DNA from 4 places in the Streptomyces sp. NPDC005281 genome. Region 1 is predicted to be linked to each of the others. Evidence: riboswitches for the same ligand, from Rfam matches in the RefSeq annotation. Region 1 holds a riboswitch; each other region holds the start of a gene.
The links. A riboswitch is a leader RNA that binds a small molecule or an ion and turns the genes downstream of it on or off. The one in region 1 is predicted to bind cobalamin.
Positions count from the first base shown of each region.

Region 2: it holds a riboswitch for cobalamin, as region 1 does, so the genes downstream of both, ABZV42_RS10880 (cobalamin biosynthesis protein) here and ABZV42_RS04170 (CbtB-domain containing protein) in region 1, are expected to answer to the same signal.
Region 3: it holds a riboswitch for cobalamin, as region 1 does, so the genes downstream of both, ABZV42_RS18895 (ribonucleoside-diphosphate reductase subunit alpha) here and ABZV42_RS04170 (CbtB-domain containing protein) in region 1, are expected to answer to the same signal.
Region 4: it holds a riboswitch for cobalamin, as region 1 does, so the genes downstream of both, ABZV42_RS08290 (CbtB-domain containing protein) here and ABZV42_RS04170 (CbtB-domain containing protein) in region 1, are expected to answer to the same signal.

Region 1 covers NZ_JBEXGX010000002.1:331,711-336,513, forward strand. Annotated here, with positions in the region: gene meaB (methylmalonyl Co-A mutase-associated GTPase MeaB) at 1-656, shown strand, start outside; gene ABZV42_RS04160 (hypothetical protein) at 1,149-2,000, shown strand; gene ABZV42_RS04165 (CbtA family protein) at 2,161-2,919, opposite strand; gene ABZV42_RS04170 (CbtB-domain containing protein) at 2,940-3,161, opposite strand; cobalamin riboswitch at 3,202-3,348, opposite strand; gene ABZV42_RS04175 (enoyl-CoA hydratase/isomerase family protein) at 3,414-4,487, opposite strand; gene ABZV42_RS04180 (cupin domain-containing protein) at 4,622-4,803, opposite strand, start outside.
Region 2 covers NZ_JBEXGX010000006.1:64,499-69,301, reverse strand. Annotated here, with positions in the region: gene cobN (cobaltochelatase subunit CobN) at 1-273, opposite strand, end outside; gene ABZV42_RS10885 (cobyric acid synthase) at 270-1,865, opposite strand; gene ABZV42_RS10880 (cobalamin biosynthesis protein) at 1,862-2,833, opposite strand; cobalamin riboswitch at 2,938-3,083, opposite strand; gene ABZV42_RS10875 (hypothetical protein) at 3,242-3,460, opposite strand; gene ABZV42_RS10870 (inorganic phosphate transporter) at 3,481-4,722, opposite strand.
Region 3 covers NZ_JBEXGX010000012.1:152,369-157,171, forward strand. Annotated here, with positions in the region: gene ABZV42_RS18880 (DUF3311 domain-containing protein) at 115-378, shown strand; gene mctP (monocarboxylate uptake permease MctP) at 375-1,985, shown strand; gene ABZV42_RS18890 (GNAT family N-acetyltransferase) at 2,138-2,656, shown strand; cobalamin riboswitch at 2,702-2,858, shown strand; gene ABZV42_RS18895 (ribonucleoside-diphosphate reductase subunit alpha) at 2,990-4,803, shown strand, end outside.
Region 4 covers NZ_JBEXGX010000004.1:268,251-273,053, forward strand. Annotated here, with positions in the region: partial or broken gene ABZV42_RS08275 (sigma factor) at 1-144, shown strand, start outside; gene ABZV42_RS08280 (hypothetical protein) at 455-691, shown strand; gene ABZV42_RS08285 (acyl-CoA dehydrogenase family protein) at 938-2,128, opposite strand; gene ABZV42_RS08290 (CbtB-domain containing protein) at 2,345-2,566, opposite strand; cobalamin riboswitch at 2,604-2,765, opposite strand; gene ABZV42_RS08295 (histidine phosphatase family protein) at 3,035-3,610, shown strand; gene ABZV42_RS08300 (ferredoxin) at 3,638-4,009, opposite strand; gene ABZV42_RS08305 (nuclear transport factor 2 family protein) at 4,061-4,453, opposite strand; gene ABZV42_RS08310 (PadR family transcriptional regulator) at 4,541-4,803, shown strand, end outside.

The DNA of each region.
Region 1 (4,803 bases):
TGGACCCGGCCGCGTTCATCCGCCCCTCCCCCACCGCCGGCACGCTCGGCGGGGTGGCGAAGGCGACCCGCGAGTCGATCGTGGTGATGGAGGCGGCCGGCTACGACGTGGTGCTGGTGGAGACGGTCGGCGTCGGCCAGTCGGAGACCGCGGTCGCGAACATGGTCGACTCCTTCCTGCTGTTGACGCTGGCCCGCACCGGGGACCAGTTGCAGGGCATCAAGAAGGGCGTCCTGGAGCTGGCCGACGTGATCGCCGTGAACAAGGCGGACGGCCCGCACGCGCGTGACGCCCAGTCCGCCGCGCGTGAACTGGCGGGCGCCCTGCGGCTGATGCACGGCAGGGACACGGCCTGGACGCCGCCGGTACTCAGTTGCAGCGCCCGCGAGGTGGCCGGCCTGGACACCGTCTGGGACCGTCTGGAACAGCACCGCACACTGCTCGACTCGACCGGCCGGCTCGCGGAGAAGCGCCGTGACCAGCAGGTGGACTGGACCTGGAACATGGTCCGGGACGAACTTCTCGGCCGCCTGAACGCGGACCGCGCGGTACGGGCCGTCGCCCCGGACCTCGAACGGCAGGTACGCGAGGGCGGGTTGACCGCCACGCTGGCGGCGGAACGCATTCTCGAGGTCTTCGGCGGCGAAAGCCGCTGAGCCGAACGGGGTGGTGGCGGGGCAGGTCGGAGCCCGGCCACCACCCATAGGCACATCGACGGCCGGCACCACCCATGGGCATGTCGACGGCCGACCACCCCTCATCGGCATGTCGACGGCCGGCCACCCCCCATCGGCACGTTGACGGCCGGCCACGCCACCGGCACTCGCCCCGCGCGCCTCTGGCCGCACGCCTCTGGCCGCACGTCATGAACACCCGGCGCCCCGCCGCCGTACATCGTGGAACCGGAAGTGATCCGGTGCGCCCACGGCTCCTTCGCCCTTCGCCCTCCCCCATGGGGGCGTTGCGCCCGGAGCGGCGGTCGCCGCTGCGCGAGGTGGAGACGATGCCGAGACTCAGAGCGGAAGTACCGCGGCGCGGTACGTCAATATTCATGCCGCGCATGTTCAGGACGCGTTCAGGTTGGTCTTGTCAAGGTTCGACAGAGATCAAATCCCCCATATCCCCCCACACCGCCGGAGTACCATTCGATGACGACGCCCGTGATGAAAAAGCTGCCGGAAGTGACTCTGGCGTTCTGGGTCATGAAGATCGCCGCGACGACCCTGGGTGAGACCGCGGGCGACCTCTTCGCCCAGACCCTCAAGCTCGGCTACTTCGTGACCACGATCGCGCTTTTCCTGCTCTTCGTGGTGACACTGGTCGTCCAGCTCAGGTCACGCAGGTACAACCCGTTCTTCTACTGGACGGTGATCCTGTCCACCAGCATGGCCGGCACCACGATGTCCGACTTCATGAACCGCGACGCCAGCGACAAGTACCTCTCGGGCGGCGCCACATCGCTCGGCTGGGGCCCTCAGGGCCTCGGTCTCGGCTACCCCGAGGGCGCCGCCATCCTGGTCTCGCTCCTCCTCGCGATCTTCCTCGCCTGGAAACTGAGCGGAATGACGTTCCAGATCCGGGACATCGTCACCTTCCGTGGTGAGTCGCTGTTCTGGTCGGCGATCCTCGTCTCCAACACGCTCGGCACGTCGATGGGCGACTTCCTCTCCGACAGCTCCGGCCTCGGCTACCTGGGCGGGGCGCTGCTCGTCACGGGACTGCTGGCAGTGCTCGTCGCGCTGATGAAGGTTCCGTCGGTGTCGAACGTCCTGCTGTTCTGGATCGCCTTCGTCCTCACCCGCCCGCTCGGCGCCACGGCCGGCGACTTTCTCACCAAGCCGCTCGCCAAGGGGGGACTCGACCTCGGTACCGCGGGCTCGTCGGCCGTGCTGCTCATCGTTCTGTTCGGCCTCATGGCATACGCCCACGTCAAGGAGCGCCGCGCGTCCGAGCCCGGCCCGGAGGCGCAAGCGGTCCGAGTGGAGGCCGACAGCCGGTGAGCCCGGCCCGGCAACTTCAGGGCAACCCGGGCGACTTCCGCCGTTCCTGACGGGTGATCCACCCGTCACCGAAGCAGTCGCCCCATGGCACCGGGTGTCCCCCCGGTACGCGAGAGGCCCCCCGGATGCTTCCGAGGGGCTCTCTTGTGTGCCGGAGGGGTCAGTTCGCGGCCGGGACCGACCGGCCCGAAGTGACGGTCGCGGGGCGGGGGTTCAGCAGACGCTCGGCCAACTCGCCGAAGGCCAGGCCGAATCCGGCCCACAGGACGGTCTGGATGGCAAGCGCCGAGAGCCTGAACCGCCACAGGAGGGTGGCCGGGAAGTCCCGCGGCACCTCGTTGATCACGGGCAGGAACTCGTAGGCCAGTCCGATCACTACGGCGAAGGCGGCGACCGCGATGACGGTGGCGTACCAGGTGCCGAGACTCGGCGCGAGGCGCTTGCCGAGGATGGTGGCACCCACCGCGAGCAGCACGCTGAGGACCATCATCAGGAAGTACAGGGCGGTCCGCTTGCCGATGGTGTCGGGGTCGCCGACCGACGGCGGGTTGGCCGGGTACTTCAGGAACGGCACGACGTACACGGCGAGGAGCGCGGTCCCGGACAGCAGGAGCGCGGTCGCGCGCGGGCCGAAGCGGCCCACACGGCCGAGGGCGAAGCAGTAGGCGAGCGCGGCGATGCCGCCGAAGGAGACGCCGTAGACCAGGACACCGGTGGCGAGGCCCGCGGTGGACTGGAGGCTGCGCGAGACGAGTTCGACCTCGTGCCCGTGTGCGTGGGAGTGGGCCTCCTCGAAGCCGATGGCGCTGTCGACGGTCGGTTCACCGAGCAAGTAGGCGACGACCAGGGCGAGTACACCGGCCGCGAGACCGGCCAGCATGCCGCGTACGAGGAGGTTTCTTACCGTTGCGGAGTTCATCGTGGGTGCTCTCCGTCGCGTCAGTGGCAGGGGAAACCGAGCAGGTGGCGGGCGTCGTGCACCCACTCGTGAACGTCCTCGCCGGAGACGACGGAGGTGGCGCCCTGTTCGGCGCCGACGAAGTACAGCAGGACCAGCATGAGAATGCCGAAGAAGACCGCCCAGGGGACGATCGCACCGATCGGCAGCTTGGCGGGGAGAGCGGGGGTGGTGGCTGTCGGCGGAGCGACGGTCTGCGCCATGGCAGGACCTCCTCGGGAGTTCGCGTCCCATCTCGGTGGTGCACAGGATGACGCCTACGGGTCTGACTCACGCGGCGCCCAGCGTGGCTGGGGCGTCTCGCTCACAGTGGCGCGACCGTGCCGGATTTCCGCCGGCTTCCGTCTTGACGTCATCGATATCGGACCGACCGTACCGTGTGCCGGGTGCCTGGCCAAGACCGCGCCGCCCGGGGTGATCTTCCTCTCGCCCCAGGTGGCAGGTCCCGCCGGCCGTCAGAAGACGTCGTCGGACAGCCCGAGTTCACGCTCGCCGAGAGGGGCGAAGAAGCGCTCGACGTCGGCGTCGGTGACCTCGGCGAGCGTGGCCGGGGACCAGCGCGGTTCACGGTCCTTGTCGATGATCTGGGCCCGGACACCCTCGACCAGGTCCAGTGCGGACAGGGCGGCGCAGGACACCCGGTACTCCTGGTCCAGGACCCGCTCCAGCGAACCGAGCCGCCGGGCCCGGCGCAGGGCGGCCAGCGTGACCTTCAGCGCGGTGGGCGAGTTGCCGAGCAGGACCTCCGCCGCCTCCTTGGCGGCCGGGTCTCCGACCGCGAGCAGTCGCCGGATGATCTCCTCGACCGTGTCGGCGCCGTAGCAGGCGTCGATCCACTCGCGCCGCTCCGCGAGCTCGGCCGGCGGCGCGGGCCGCACATGGGCGGCCAGCACCTGGGCCACGGGCCGGTGGGCGAGCTCGGACACGAACCGCGGGAGCGAGGAGGACGGCACGTAGTGGTCGGCGAGACCGCACAGCAGCGCGTCTCCAGCGCCGATCGAGACGCCCGTCAGAGCGAGATGGGTGCCGAGTTCGCCCGGAGCGAGGCCGAGCAGATGGGTGCCGCCGACATCGGGGACGAAACCGATGCCGGTCTCGGGCATGGCGATGCGCGAACGTTCGGTGACGATCCGGACGCTGCCGTGCGCGGAGATCCCGACGCCGCCGCCCATGACGATGCCGTCCATGACCGCCACGTACGGCTTGGGACAGCGGGCGATACGGGCGTTGAGGTGATACTCGTCGCGCCAGAACGCGGCGGACGCGGTGCCGTCCCCGTCACGCGCGTCGTCGTGGACGACCCGGATGTCGCCGCCCGCGCACAGTCCGCGTTCTCCGGCGCCGGTGACGACGACGGTCTCGACGCCGGGGTCCTGCTCCCAGGCGGTGAGGGCCTGGTCGATCCGGCGCACCATCGCGTGGTTCAGGGCGTTCAGCGCCCTGGGCCGGTTGAGGGTGAGGTGGGCTGCCCGTCCCTCGGTACGCAGCAGGACGGACTCCCCGGCGCCGGGCGCCTCGGTGCCGTTCACTTCGGCGCCCGGGTCAGACGGCGGGCCACGATGACGCGCATGATCTCGGTGGTTCCTTCCACGGTCCGGTGGGTTCGCCGGTCACGGCGATCTCCCCGCTACCGTACTCACCGAGCGGCCCGGCCCTGGTTCCGTCAGGCCTCCTCCCCCGGCTCCAGCGCGTACAGCCGCGGCAGGTTGACCACGATCGCCTCCTGGGTGCTGCGGGCGATGACGACCACGGCCTCTTCGTCGGGGTCCGGGTTCTCCTCGCGGTGCGGCACGAAGGGGGGCACGAAGATGTAGTCACCGGGTGAGGTGCGCAGGCGCACCTCCT
Region 2 (4,803 bases), on a different contig from region 1:
CGACGACTCGGCCATCAGCTCGGCGTCCGGGACGGACTCACCGCCCAGCAGCACGGTCGGGATCCCGGACGCCTTCAGGAACGCCAGTCCGTCCTCCCAGGCCCGCTTTCCGCCCAGCAGCCGTACGACGGCAAGGTCCGCGCCCTCGACGAGCGCGGGGAGTTCGCCGGTGACGTCCACCCGGGTCGGATTGCCGATCCGGTAGGCGGCGCCACTGGCGCGGGCCGCCAGCAGATCCGTGTCGGCGGTCGACAACAACAACACAGTGCTCATGCGGGTGCTCCCGGTGGAATGAAGGGCAGTCCTCGTGGCGCGCCGGACTCGATGAGCCGCCACAGCGCGTCGGTGTCCGCGTGTTCCTCGATCAGGTCGCCGAGCCGGTCCAGCTGCTCCTCGCGCAGCGCCGCGAACGACGTGTCGGCCGCCGGCACGAAGCGGCGGCCCGCGGCGGCGGCCACCTCGCGCAGGAAGGCCCGCCGGAAACCGTCCGACTCCAGTGATCCGTGCCAGTGCGTGCCCCAGACGGCGCCGGCCCGGCACCCGTCCAGGCCGTGTCCCTCGCCGTCGGACATGAACGCCTCGCCGCCGGTCACCTCGGCGACCCCGTGGTGGATCTCGTATCCCTCGACGTGCTCGCCGAGGGCCGTGCCCACCGGCCGTGCCAGTGTCTTCTCCCGCGCGAACCGCACGCGTACGGGCAGGAGTCCGAGCCCGTCGACCTGACCGGCGCGGGATTCGACCTCGTCCTCGATGTGCTCCCCGAGGAGCTGGTAGCCGCCGCAGATGCCGAGGACGGGCCGCCCCTCGGCGGCCCGGCGCGCGATGGCGTCCGCGAGACCCCGCTCACGCAGCCACGCCAGCGCCTTCACCGTGCCCCGGGTGCCGGGTACCACGACCAGGTCCGCGTCGGCCAGTTCCTCGGCCCGGTCCACGAACCGCACGACGACGCCCGGTTCGGCGGCCAGCGCGTCCACGTCGGTGAAGTTGGACATCAGCGGTACCCCGCAGACGGCGACCCGCAGGACGTCCGCGCCGACGGGGGAGGAGACCGCCGACTCCCGGACCGCCCCGCGCAGCGAGACCCGCAGGCCGTCCTCCTCGTCGATGCCCAGACCGTGCTGGAAGGGCAGGACGCCGTAGGAGCGGCGCCCGGTGAGGCCGTGCAGCATGTCGAGGCCGGGTTCAAGCAGGCTGACGTCACCCCGGAACTTGTTGACGAGGAACCCGGCGACGAGCGCCTGGTCCTCGGGGGACAGCAGCGCGACCGTCCCGAAGAACGAGGCGAACACCCCGCCCCGGTCGATGTCGCCGACGACGAGCACGGGAAGGCCCGCGTTCCGCGCCACCCCCATGTTCACGATGTCGGTGCGCCGCAGATTGATCTCGGCCGGACTGCCGGCTCCTTCACAGATCACCGCGTCATACGTGCCCCGCAACTGCGCCAGACAGTCGAGGACCGTCGCCAGGAGTGCTTCCCGGTGCCCCCCGCGGAGCCGTTCCCCGGGGGACGCCCCGGCCGACGACGGCCGCTCGGCGGGTCCGGCGGTTCCGAAGAACCCGCGCGCGCTCATCTCGCCCACCGGCCTGCCCATCAGGACGACCTGGCTGGTGCGGTCGCCGCCCGGCTTGAGGAGTACGGGATTCATCAGCGCGGTCGGCTCCACGCGGGCGGCCTGCGCCTGCATGGCCTGCGCCCGCCCGATCTCGGCGCCCTCGCGCGTCACGAACGAGTTCAGCGACATGTTCTGCGCCTTGAACGGCGCGACCTTGACGCCCTGGCGCGCCAGCCACCGGCAGATCCCGGCGGTGACGACGCTCTTGCCCGCGTCGGAGGTGGTCCCTGCGATCAGCAGCCCGCCGCTCATGCGGTGCGCCCCTTCCTGGTGGACAGGGCCCGTCCGGCTCCGGCGAGCAGAACCCGTCCGGCGGCGCTCACCCCGAGCGCGAGCCAGCCGACGCGCCGGGAGAGCCGTACGGCCCGTTCGATGTCGTGGACCTCCACGGCGCGCCCCGGGCCGTTGAGCACGGGCCGGTGCTCGACCCGTCCGGCGTACGAGAGGGTGCCGCCGAGCCGTACCCCGAGCGCGCCCGCGAACGAGGCCTCCACGGGACCGGCGTTGGGGCTCGGGTGCTTTCGGGCGTCCGCCCGCCAGGCGCGTACGGCGCCGCGCGGATCAGGACCGGCCACGGCCGCGAGGACGGCGGTCAGCCGGGCACCCGGCCAGCCGGCGACGTCGTCGAGCCGGGCGGAGGCCCAGCCGTAGCGCCGGTACCTCGGGGACCTGTGGCCGACCATGGCGTCGAGCGTGTTCACGGCGCGGAAGGCGACGAGCCCGGGCACACCGCCGACGGCGCCCCAGACCAGGGCGCCCACGACGGCGTCGGAGGTGTTCTCGGCGACGGACTCGACGACGGCGCGCGCGACACCGTCGGCGTCCAGCGCCTGCGGATCGCGTCCGCACAGATGCGGCAGCCGCTCCCGGGCGACGTCGAGGTCACCGGCCGCGAGCGCGCCGCCGATCGCCCGGGCCTCGCGGCCGAGGGAGGTCCCTCCGACGACGGACCAGGTGGCGGCGGCGGTCAGGGCGACGGAGGCGGTGCGTGAGGTGCGTACGCCATGGCTCGCGAGCGCGGCGAGTCCGGTGGCGCCGCCCACGCAGAGGGCCGTGTGCAGCGCGCCCCACCCGCGGTGGTCCCGCCACAGAGTCCGCTCGACGGCAGCGGCGGCCCGCCCGAACACGGCGACCGGATGCCCACGGCGGGGATCGCCGAGCAGCAGGTCGCCGAGGAGGCCGGCGGCGGCGCCGTACGCGAAGACGCGATCGGCACGCACGGGGTCAGCCGGCCGTGGGGTGGAGCGGAACCTTCGTACTCAGCGAAACGGGCAACGGGCAGCCGCGCATGGCGATATGTCCTCACTCAGGGTGTCCACGCCCTGGTTCGACGAGACCGGCGGTGAGAGTTCCTGGCTCCCGGGGAGTTTCTTCCCCGATGACAGTGGCGGGACCGCGCCGGATTCGCACCGGCTTCCTCTCATGCCGCCGTACTTGGCTCCGGCAGTCCACCACGGGGCGAGAACGGCAGTCAACTGGCTGTTGACCTGCGGAGGGACAGTGTGCGCAGGCCCACATACGCGTGGGGTGCGGGACGGTGATCCGTCCCGCACCCCACGTGCGGTACCGCTCTGCGCAACCCGGTTCCGGGCCGCCGGGACTTTCGTCGTCCGGGCCCCGGTGCCGGGCTACTTGGTGATGATCAGGGAGATGCCGTACGCCACGGCCGCGGCGCAGGCCGCGAAGCAGACGTACGCGCCGGTGGCCGCCGCGACCGCGGAACCGCCCTGGGCCGACTCCTTCTTGGAGAGGCCGGCGACGCCGAGGGTGAAGAGGGCGACGAGGGCCACGGTCACTCCGAGGCTGACCCCGAAGACGGACCCGAGGGCTGACCAGTCGATGTTCATGCTGTTGCTTCCTTTGGGTCTCAGGCCACTCGGGACTGGGCCGACGGGTTCGCCGTGGGCTCGGCCGGAGCCGGGATGGTGGCCGTGAGGCCTTCGGCCACGGGACCTGCCGGGGGCGGGGTGACGGCGGCGATGGCCTGCGTCACCACACCGGCGGGCTCCTCGGAGTCGTTCACGTTGTTGTGGTCGATCACCTCGCGGCGCGAGCGGCGCCAGATCGCGAAGCTGGAGCCCACCAGGAAGACCGCGACGAGGGCGGTGCCCCAGGCGCCGAAACCGGTCACCCATTCGGCGCCCGCGCCGACCAGGGCCGCGGCGGGCAGCGTGAGGACCCAGGCGACGACCATGCGGGTGGCGGTGGACCAGCGGACCACACCGCCCTTGCGGCCGAGGCCCGCGCCCATCACGGAACCGGAGACGGAGTGCGTGGTGGAGAGGGAGAAGCCGATGTGCGAGGAGGCCAGGATGACCGTGGCCGCGCTGGTCTGGGCGGCGAAGCCCTGCTGCGGCTGGAGGTCGGTCAGGCCCTTGCCCATCGTGCGGATGATGCGCCAGCCGCCCAGGAAGGTGCCGAGCGCGATCGCGACACCGGCCGAGAGGATGACCCAGACCGGCGGGTTCGAGTCGGGAGCGACGGCGCCACCGGCGACCAGGGCCAGGGTGATGATGCCCATCGTCTTCTGCGCGTCGTTGGTGCCGTGGGCCAGCGAGACGAGGCCCGCGGAGGCTATCTGGCCGGCGCGGTAACCCTTCTTGGTGGCCTTGGTGTCGGCGTCACCACTGAGCTTGTACGACAGCCGGGTGGCGACCAGGGCGGCCAGACCGGCGACGACCGGGGCCGCGACGGCGGGCAGGAGCACCTTGCCGACCAGGACGTCCCCGTGCACCGCGCCGGTACCGGCGGAGGCGATGGTGGCGCCGACCAGGCCGCCCATGAGGGCGTGAGAGGAGCTGGACGGGAGTCCGACCAGCCACGTCACCAGGTTCCAGAGGATCGCGCCGACGAGCGCGGCGAAGATCACCTCCGGCCGGATGCCTGTCTCGTCGACGAGGCCTTTGGAGATCGTGTTGGCGACCTCGACGGAGAGAAAGGCGCCGACAAGGTTGAGGGCGGCAGACATCGCCACCGCGACCTTGGGCTTGAGCGCGCCGGTCGAGATGGTGGTGGCCATCGCGTTGGCGGTGTCGTGGAAACCGTTCGTGAAATCGAACACGAGAGCGGTGACGATCACGATTCCGAGGAGGAGCGTGATGTGTTCCATTTACCCAGGCTTCTGTTGGACGTCAGTGGCAGGTGGACCGTAGGCAACCTGGGTGAACGGAAGGTGAACTGGGCGGGGCTT
Region 3 (4,803 bases), on a different contig from region 1:
CGGCGTCACGAACCCTCCACACGAGCCGCCCGAGCAGGGGTTCCCCAAAGCGGAACCATCCCCTAGATTGCCTGCGCGTTACCCAGGTGATCGATGAGGGGACGGAGACGACCTGTGTCAGACCTGCCCGAAGTGAAACCACCGGTGGTGACACCGGTACGTGTGGTGATCGGCCTGTGCCTGCTCGCGCCCTTCGTGGCGCTGCTGTGGGTCGGCTCCTACACGAAGACCGACCCGGCGTTCATCGGTATCCCGTTCTTCTACTGGTACCAAATACTGTGGGTACCCCTGTCCACGCTGCTGACCGTGACCGCGCACCAGCTGTGGCGGCGTGACCAGCGGGCCCGCACCCTCACGAAGGAGGGTGTGGACGCATGAAGGACGGTGTGAACGGCGTCGCTCTCGGCGTCTTCATCTTCTTCTTCCTGGCCGTCACGGTCCTGGGCTTCCTGGCCGCCCGCTGGCGCCGGGCCGCCGACGAACACAGCCTCGACGAATGGGGCCTGGGCGGACGGTCCTTCGGCACCTGGGTCACGTGGTTCCTGCTCGGCGGCGACCTCTACACGGCGTACACCTTCGTCGCCGTACCCGCGCTGATCTACGCGGCGGGCGCGGCCGGCTTCTTCGCCGTGCCGTACACGATCCTGGTCTATCCGCTGATCTTCACCTTCCTGCCCCGCCTGTGGTCGGTCTCCCACCGGCACGGCTATGTGACGACCTCGGACTTCGTGCGCGGCCGCTTCGGCTCCAAGGGCCTGTCGCTCGCCGTGGCCGTCACCGGCATCCTCGCGACCATGCCCTACATCGCGCTCCAGCTCGTCGGCATCCAGGCAGTCCTGGACGTGATGGGCGTGGGCGGCAGCGCGTCCTCCAACTGGTTCGTCAAGGACCTGCCGCTCCTCATCGCCTTCGGCGTGCTGGCCGCGTACACCTACTCCTCGGGGCTGCGGGCCCCCGCACTGATCGCGTTCGTGAAGGACACCCTGATCTACATCGTGATCGCGGTGGCCGTCATCTACATCCCGATCAAGCTGGGCGGCTTCGACGAGATCTTCAAGGCGGCGAGCGCCAAGTACACGGCCGCCGGCGCCGGCGGGCTCGTCCCCGCCGAGGCGGGCCAGTGGACGTACGCCACGCTCGCGCTCGGCTCGGCGCTGGCGCTGTTCATGTATCCGCACTCGGTCACCGCGACGCTGTCCGGCCGCAGCCGGGAGGTGATCCGCCGCAACACCACGATCCTGCCGCTGTACTCGCTGATGCTGGGCCTGCTCGCCCTGCTCGGGTTCATGGCGATCGCGGCCGGGGTGAAGGTCACCAACGGCCAGCTCGCCATCCCGCAGCTCTTCGAGAACATGTTCCCCGACTGGTTCGCGGGCGTCGCCTTCGCCGCCATCGGCATCGGCGCGCTCGTGCCCGCGGCCATCATGTCGATCGCGGCCGCGAACCTTTTCACCCGCAACATCTACAAGGACTTCATCAACCCGGCCGCGACCCCGCGGCAGGAGACCAGGGTCTCCAAACTGGTCTCGCTCCTGGTGAAGGTGGGCGCGCTGGTCTTCGTCCTGACCATGGACAAGACCGTGGCGATCAACTTCCAGCTGCTGGGCGGCATCTGGATCCTTCAGACCTTCCCCTCGCTGGTCGGAGGGCTGTTCACCCGCTGGTTCCACCGCTGGGCACTGCTGGGCGGCTGGGCGGTCGGCATGCTCTACGGCACGATCGCCGCCTACGGGGTGGCCTCCCCGACCCAGAAGCACTTCGGCGGCAGCTCGAAGGCGATCCCCGGCATCGGGGAGATCGGCTACATCGGCCTGACGGCGTTCGTCCTGAACGCGGCCGTGGCCGTGGTCCTCACCTTCGCCCTCAGGGCGTTCAAGGCCCCGGAGGGTGTCGACGAGACCTCACCCGGGGACTACACGGCCGACTCGGGGGATCCCGGGGTCGAGACGGAGCTTCCGCCGGCCACGGCGGACGCTAGCCACTAGGCCGCACCGCGGGCAGGGCCCAGCCACGGGCCGGGGAGGCAGGGCCCAGCCAGGGCCCGGGCGGGACGCCTCCCCCGCGACTGCCGTGGACGACGGACCGCCGGAGGAAAACCGGCGGCCCGTCGCCGTGCCGGCCGGGCACACTCACCCGCATGGACATCGTCATCAGGCCCGCCCTGCCCGAGGAGTACCCCGTCGTCGGCGAGATCGCGGCCCGGGCCTATCTCGGGGACGGGCTGCTCGACTTCGGGGAGAGCGACGGGTACCTCGCGAGACTGCGGGACGTCGAGGGGCGGGCGGCCGTCGCCGAGGTGCTGGTGGCCGTCGAGGGGGACCGGGTGCTCGGCAGCGTGACCTTCGTGGCGCAGGGCAGCCCCATGGCCGACTTCGCGCGCGCCGGGGAGGCCGAGATCCGGATGCTCGCGGTCGCGCGGGAGGCGCGCGGCCGGGGTGCGGGCGAGGCCCTCGTACGCGCCTGTGCCGAACGCGCACGGTCCCTGGAGGGCTGCACGCACCTCGTGCTGTCCACCCAGCGCGCCATGCTGAGCGCCCGGCGCCTCTACGAACGCCTCGGCTTCACCCGCACCCCGGACCGCGACTGGAACCCCCTTCCGGAGCTCGACGACATCCGGCTGCTCACCTACGAGTTGACGCTCCGGCACGCTCCGTAGCGCTCTCGGACACCAAGCGGACACAACATGTGGGGGCAGTCCCGAAGCCCGGCACAAGATGTATGCTCGTGATCGCTGTCGTCGCAGGGGAATCCGGTGCAAATCCGGAACTGTCCCGCAACGGTGTACTTGTGCGTGTTCGCGTCTGCGTGTGCCCGTACTCGCGTCAGTCCGAGGACCTGCCGACAGCGCGCCCCGGCCGTCCGGCCCGGGTGCCGACGACGTCCGGGCCTCGCGGAATGGGCCGGTGGACGCGGTGCGCTGCTGCCCGAAAGCGCTCCCGTGTGCCCCCGCCCGCCCGCGAGGCCCCGTGCCGAGCGAGGAGAGCCACACGTGACCATCGCGCCAGCCGATCCGGCTTCAGTGACCGCGCAGCAGGCCCCGGTGGAGACCGACGGTCCCGGAACCGTGCTGCTGCGGACCCTGACGGATCTCACCGCCGACCTCCCCGACGCCGACCCCGGCCGGGTCGCCGCCGCGGCGCTGCGCGGCCGGTCCGCCCGCGCCGACGAGGCCGAGCTGCGCGAACTGGCCACCGAGGCGGCCGCGGGTCTCATCTCCGAGGACCCCGCCTACTCCCGGCTGGCGGCCCGCCTGCTCGCGGTCACCATCGCCGTCGAGGCCGCCTCCCAGGGCGTCACGATCTTCTCCGAGTCGGTCGCCGTCGGCCACCGCGAGGGCCTGATCGCCGACCGCACGGCCGCGTTCGTCCAGTTGCACACGGCCCGCCTCGACGCGCTCATCGACGCCGAGGGCGACGACCGCTTCGGCTACTTCGGGCTGCGCACGCTGCACAGCCGCTATCTGCTCCGGCACCCGATCACCCGCAAGGTCGTCGAGACGCCCCAGCACTTCATGCTCCGGGTGGCCTGCGGCCTCGCCGAGGACGACACGGCCCGCTCCGTGGACGAAGTCACCGCGCTCTACCGGCTCATGAGCCGCCTCGACTATCTCCCGTCCTCCCCGACGCTCTTCAACTCCGGTACGCGGCACCCCCAGATGTCGTCCTGCTACCTCCTCGACTCCCCGCTGGACGAGCTGGACTCCATCTACGACCGCTATCACCAGGTGGCACGCCTGTCGAAGCACGCGGGCGGCATCGGGCTGTCGTACTCCCGCATCCGCTCGCGCGGTTCGCTGATCCGTGGCACCAACGGGCACTCGAACGGCATCGTCCCGTTCCTGAAGACGCTCGACGCCTCGGTCGCCGCGGTGAACCAGGGCGGCCGGCGCAAGGGCGCGGCCGCGGTCTACCTGGAGACCTGGCACTCCGACATCGAGGAGTTCCTGGAACTGCGCGACAACACCGGTGAGGACGCCCGGCGTACGCACAACCTGAACCTCGCGCACTGGATCCCGGACGAGTTCATGCGCCGGGTGAACGAGGACGGCGTCTGGTCGCTCTTCTCCCCCGCCGACGTGCCGGAACTGGTCGACCTGTGGGGCGACGCGTTCGACGCGGCCTACCGCAAGGCCGAGGAGGCGGGCCTGGCCAGGAAGACCATCCCGGCCCGGGACCTGTACGGCCGCATGATGCGCACCCTCGCGCAGACCGGCAACGGCTGGATGACCTTCAAGGACGCCGCCAACCGCACCGCCAACCAGACGGCGGAGCCGGGCCACACCGTCCACTCCTCGAACCTGTGCACCGAGATCCTGGAGGTCACGGACGACGGGGAGACGGCGGTCTGCAACCTGGGCTCGGTCAACCTGGGCGCGTTCGTCGTCGGTGAAGACATCGACTGGGAGCGGCTCGACGAGACCGTGCGCACCGCGGTCACCTTCCTCGACCGCGTGGTGGACATCAACTTCTACCCGACCGAGCAGGCGGGCCGCTCCAACGCCAAGTGGCGCCCGGTCGGCCTCGGCGCGATGGGTCTCCAGGACGTCTTCTTCAAGCTGCGGATCCCCTTCGACTCGCCCGAGGCCCGCGCCCTGTCCACCCGGATCGCCGAGCGGATCATGCTCGCCTCCTACGAGGCCTCCGCGGACCTGGCGGAGCGCAACGGACCGCTCCCGGCCTGGGAGAAGACCCGTACCGCCCGTGGCGTGCTGCACCCGGACCACTTCGACGTCGAGCTGAACTGGCCGGAGCGCTGGGCCGCGCTGCGGCAGCGGATCGCGGCGGTCGGCATGCGCAACTCGCT
Region 4 (4,803 bases), on a different contig from region 1:
ATCGCCGACCGCCTGCTGTCGAACACCAGGCGGCGGCTGAGGCGGGCCGAGGCGTTGCTGCGCCGGCTCGTCTCGCACGACGAGTCGGTGGGCGACCACGCGGACCGCGTCGCCGTCCTGGTCGACGACGAGCGTCGTATGTCGGTGCGGGACGACGACCCCGATCGACGCTGGGACCGTCGCCAAGATCCTGTTCTCCTGCCTGGGCTCGGATGCCTCGAGCTACCACGCGGTGGTCGCGGCCCGCGCTCCCATCGCCTCGCAGGACGGGGACGGTGTGGTCATCGCCGTCAACTCCGCCGATCAGTAAGCGCAATGCGAGTCAAAGGGCGACAAGGGCAACAGCCAGGATTCCCCGCCCACGTTCATCAACAATCGCCTGTGGGGCACCGGTCATACGATCGAGTATTTCGACTCCATTCGCGAGTCCACCGGCAAGGGGCGATATCTAGGGTTGGGCGCCGGGCACTACACATCCAACATTGCCAAGATCGCCATCAGCTACGGCGACAATCCGAAGCAGTACCCGGCGGTCATGGCCGGCGGCGCGTTCGTCTACGCGGCGGCTCTCTCCGTCGACAACCCCGGCTCGCACTATGCGGGCCCGAGTCCCTACGTCCACGCCTACAACGCATCCGGTGAGGAAATCTACAATCAGGAGAAGGGCCCGCAGTTCACCGATAACCAGTAATCGGCCATTCGGCTGACCTTATTGCTGCCCGGCGAAGTCGAAGGACTACGCGCCAGTCTCGCCGGCGCGGAGGATGAGCTCGCCCAGATCGACAGGCGTTCCCGCAAGCAAACGGTCGTCGGTCTCGGTATGCCTACGGCCTGGAGCGAAGATCGTTGAGTGCCGGTGCAGATCGGGCGGACGCCGGTGCTCTCGGCAGCAACTGGCGCGAGCTGCCTGTCAACTGCTGATCCTGGTCACATCCCGCTAGCGCCGCACCCTGGGCATCCCCAGGCCGATCCACGAGATGATCTCCCGCTGGATCTCGTTGTTGCCGCCGCCGAAGGTGAAGATCACGGCTGATCGGTAGCCGCGTTCGAGTTCGCCGTGCAGGACGGCGCCGGCCGAGCCCTCCTTCAGGACGCCGGGGGCCGCGACGATCTCCATCAGCCATGCGTACGCGTCCCGACGCGCCTCGGAGCCGTACACCTTGACGGCGGAGGCGTCCTGGGGGGTGAGGGTGCCCTCCTGGACGGCGTTCACCATGCGCCAGTTGAGGAGCTTCATGGCGTCCAGCCTGGTGTGCGTGCGCGCGAGGAGGCGGCGCACCCAGGGGAGGTCGACGACGCGGCGGCCGTCGGCGAGCTTGGTCTCCATCGCCCAGCGCTGGACGTCGTGCAGGGCGCGGATGGCCATGGTCCCGTGTGCGGCGAGGGTGACGCGCTCGTGGTTGAGCTGGTTGGTGATCAGCCGCCAGCCCTTGTTCTCCTCGCCGACCCGGCGCGTGGCGGGGACGCGGATGTTCTCGTAGTAGCTCGCGGTGGTGTCGTGCGAGGCGAGCGTGTTGATGACGGTGCACGAGTAGCCGGGGTCGGAGGTCGGCACGAGGAGCATGGTGATGCCCTTGTGCGGCGGGGCGTCCGGATCGGTGCGGACCGCGAGCCACACCCAGTCGGCCGTGTCGCCGTTGGTCGTCCAGATCTTCTGGCCGTTGACCGTGTAGTGACCGGTCTCCTCGTCGCCCTCGCGTACGGCCCTGGTCCTGAGCGCCGCGAGATCCGTCCCGGCGTCGGGCTCGCTGTAGCCGATCGCGAAGTCGATCTCGCCGGAGAGGACCTTCGGCAGGAAGTAGGACTTCTGCTCCTCGGTGCCGAACCGCATGATCGTCGGCCCCACCGTGCTGAGCGCCATCAGCGGCAGTGGCACCCCGGCCTGGGCCGCCTCGTCGAAGAAGATGAACTGCTCCATCGGGCCGAGGCCCTGCCCGCCGTACTCCTCGGGCCAGCCGACCCCGAGCCGGCCGTCCGCGCCGAGCCGCCTGATCGTCTCGCGGTAGAAGCGCTTCTGCGCCGCCGGATCGGCGTAGCGGGCGTAGGCGTTGTCCGGAACCAACTCGGCGAAGTAGACCCGCAGTTCGGTCCGCAACCGCTGCTGCTCCGGCGTGTATTCGAGATGCACGGCGCCTCCTGGATCCCCGGGCCCGACCTGACGGCGCACACCGTAGAACGTGTTCCAGAAATTGGGAATGGCGATGACGCCGACGACACGGACGCCGGGGCGCCCCCGCGCATGCGACGGGGGCGGTGCCCGGCCTTCCGGGCACCGCCCCCGTCGTACGGACCGGGGCTTCCCGGCCGTCGCGCAATATCGTGGCTCGTACGTTCCCCGTCGCCGTCAGTGGCAGGGGAAGCCGAGCAGGTGCCGTGCGTCGTGGACCCATTCGTGGACGTTCTCGCCGGAGACGAGGGAGGTGGCGCCCTGTTCGGCGCCGACGAAGTAGAGCAGGACCAGCATCAGGATGCCGAAGAACGCCGCCCAGGGGACGATCGCACCGATCGGCAGCTTGGCGGGAACGGCGGCGGGGGTGACGGTCGGCTGAGCGACGGACTGCGCCATGGGGCAGAACCTCCTGGGGAACTCGCGTCCCATCTCGGTGGTGCACAGGACGACGGTCACGGGTCTGACTTGCCCGCGTCCGTCACCCCTGGCCGGGGTGACATGTGCCGGGCTTACAGTGGCGCGACCGTGCCGGACTTCCACCGGGCTTCCGCCGAACCGTCGTCAATATCCACGTGACCGTACCGCGAAGCCGCAGCCCGGCCAAGGGCGCACGGCCCCCTGCACTTTGTGCGCCCCACAGTTCGTGAAGCACAGTGGAGGAGGGCAACCGTCCTGATGGGGCAGGGATTCGCCTTCCGTCGGGGGCGACGACTCCGGACGGATCCGCACCCTCGGCCGGAGGCCAAGACTCCAGTAAGGGGCCATGATTCCGGTCGGAGGCGCGATTCCGGTCGGGGGGCCGCGACGCACGACCACCCGGTCCGATGAACACGAACCGGGTCCACGACACATGAGAGTGATGGCATGACCAGCCGAGTGACCTTGATCTCCGCGGCGATCAGCGAGGCGCTGCGCGAGGCCCGCTTCGACGACGGGAGCCCGGTGGACACTTCGGGCCTGCGGGCCGCCCGGACGGCGGCCGAGGCGGGTGCCGTTCCCGCCGGCGGGCGGCTGTGGGTCTCCCCCACCCTGCGGTGCCGGCAGACCGCCGAGGCACTCGGACTCGAAGGCGGCTCCGAAGCAACGGAGTTGGCGCCTCTCGATGTGGGCCGCTGGCGCGGGGCGACGCTGGCCGAGGTGAGCGCGAAGGAACCGGAGGCGGTGGCGCGGTGGCTCGCCGACCCCGCGTCGGCGCCGCACGACGGCGAGTCGGTCCGGACGTTCTGCGACCGGGTGGCGGAACGCCTCGACGCGGCGGCCGGGTTCGACGGCCGGACCGTCGCCGTGGTGGAGCCCGAGGTCGTACGGGCCCTGGTGGTACGGGTGCTGGGGGCGCCGGAGCCGGCGTTCTGGCGCGTGGACGTGCCGCCGCTCACCGTCACCGAGTTGAGCGGGCGCGCCGGACGCTGGAACGTCCGCGCCGGACGCCCGCTCGCCTGACCGGCCCGCGCCCGGCTCCGTGCGGCCTCACCTCAGCGTGGCGATGAAGTCCACGCACGACCGGGCGCAGTCACGGCATCTCCGCGCGGCGGCCTCCGCCCCGGGGCAGCCGTCGAAAGCCTCGGCGCACTCCAGGCAGACGTCCCGGCACCATTCCAGCTGGGCACGGACTTCCCGTTCGCTCTGCCCCTGCTGGCGGGACAGAACATGGCAGGTCGCCTCGCACACCTCCGCGCACAGAATGCCCGAACGCCGCGCGGATTCCTGCTCCTTCGGCCCGTCGGGGTCCATGAGGCTCGCGCGCAACGCGGCGGTCCGGGCGCAGTCGGTACAGGCCTGGGCGCAGGCGAAGCGGTCCTCCAGGTACCGGAAGAGCTCCTGTTGTGAAGTCGTCGTCACAACAGGCGGGTAGCCGGAGGGAGTCGGTTCAAACCGCCCGAGCCGGCACCCTCACGCTCCGGCCGCCTCGCGCGAGATCTGCTCGAACTGCGCCCCCATCGCCTCGGAGAGCGCCTGCGCCGCCGACAACGGACGCACCATCACCGTGAATTCGTCGATGAGACCGTCCTCGTCGAAGTGCAGGAAGTCGCAGCCGTTGATCTCCTTGTCGCCCACCTTGGCCGTGAAGACCAGCGCGTGGTCGCGGCCGTCGGCGCCGGCGATCTCGCGGACGTAGCGGAAGTCACTGAAGACGCGCCAGACGCCACGCAGGATGGCCGCGGTGATCGGCTTGCCCGGGTACGGCTTGAAGGCGACGGGGCTGGTGAACACGACGTCGTCGGCCAGCAGTTCCTCGACGGCGCCGAGGTCTCCGGCCTCCACGGCCTTGCGGAAGGAGTTCATCGCGTTCACCACTCTACTCATACTCAATTAATTGATTAGGTGCGGATAAGATTAGTCCTGCGAGGGGAGGCCGTCTAGCCTTGCGGGATGGCATTGCGCAACGCGGTACTGGCCACGCTCCTGGAGGGCGAGGCCTCGGGCTACGACCTGGCCAAGGGGTTCGACGCCTCCGTGGCCAACTTCTGGATGGCGACCCCGCAGCAGTTGTACCGGGAGCTCGACCGGATGGAGTCCGAGGGGCTCATCGAGGCCCGGCTCGTGCGGCAGGAGCGCCGGCCCAACAAGCGGGTCTTCTCACTGACGGCGGCCGGGCTCGAAACCCTGGCCTCCTTCACCTCCGGGTCCGCGAA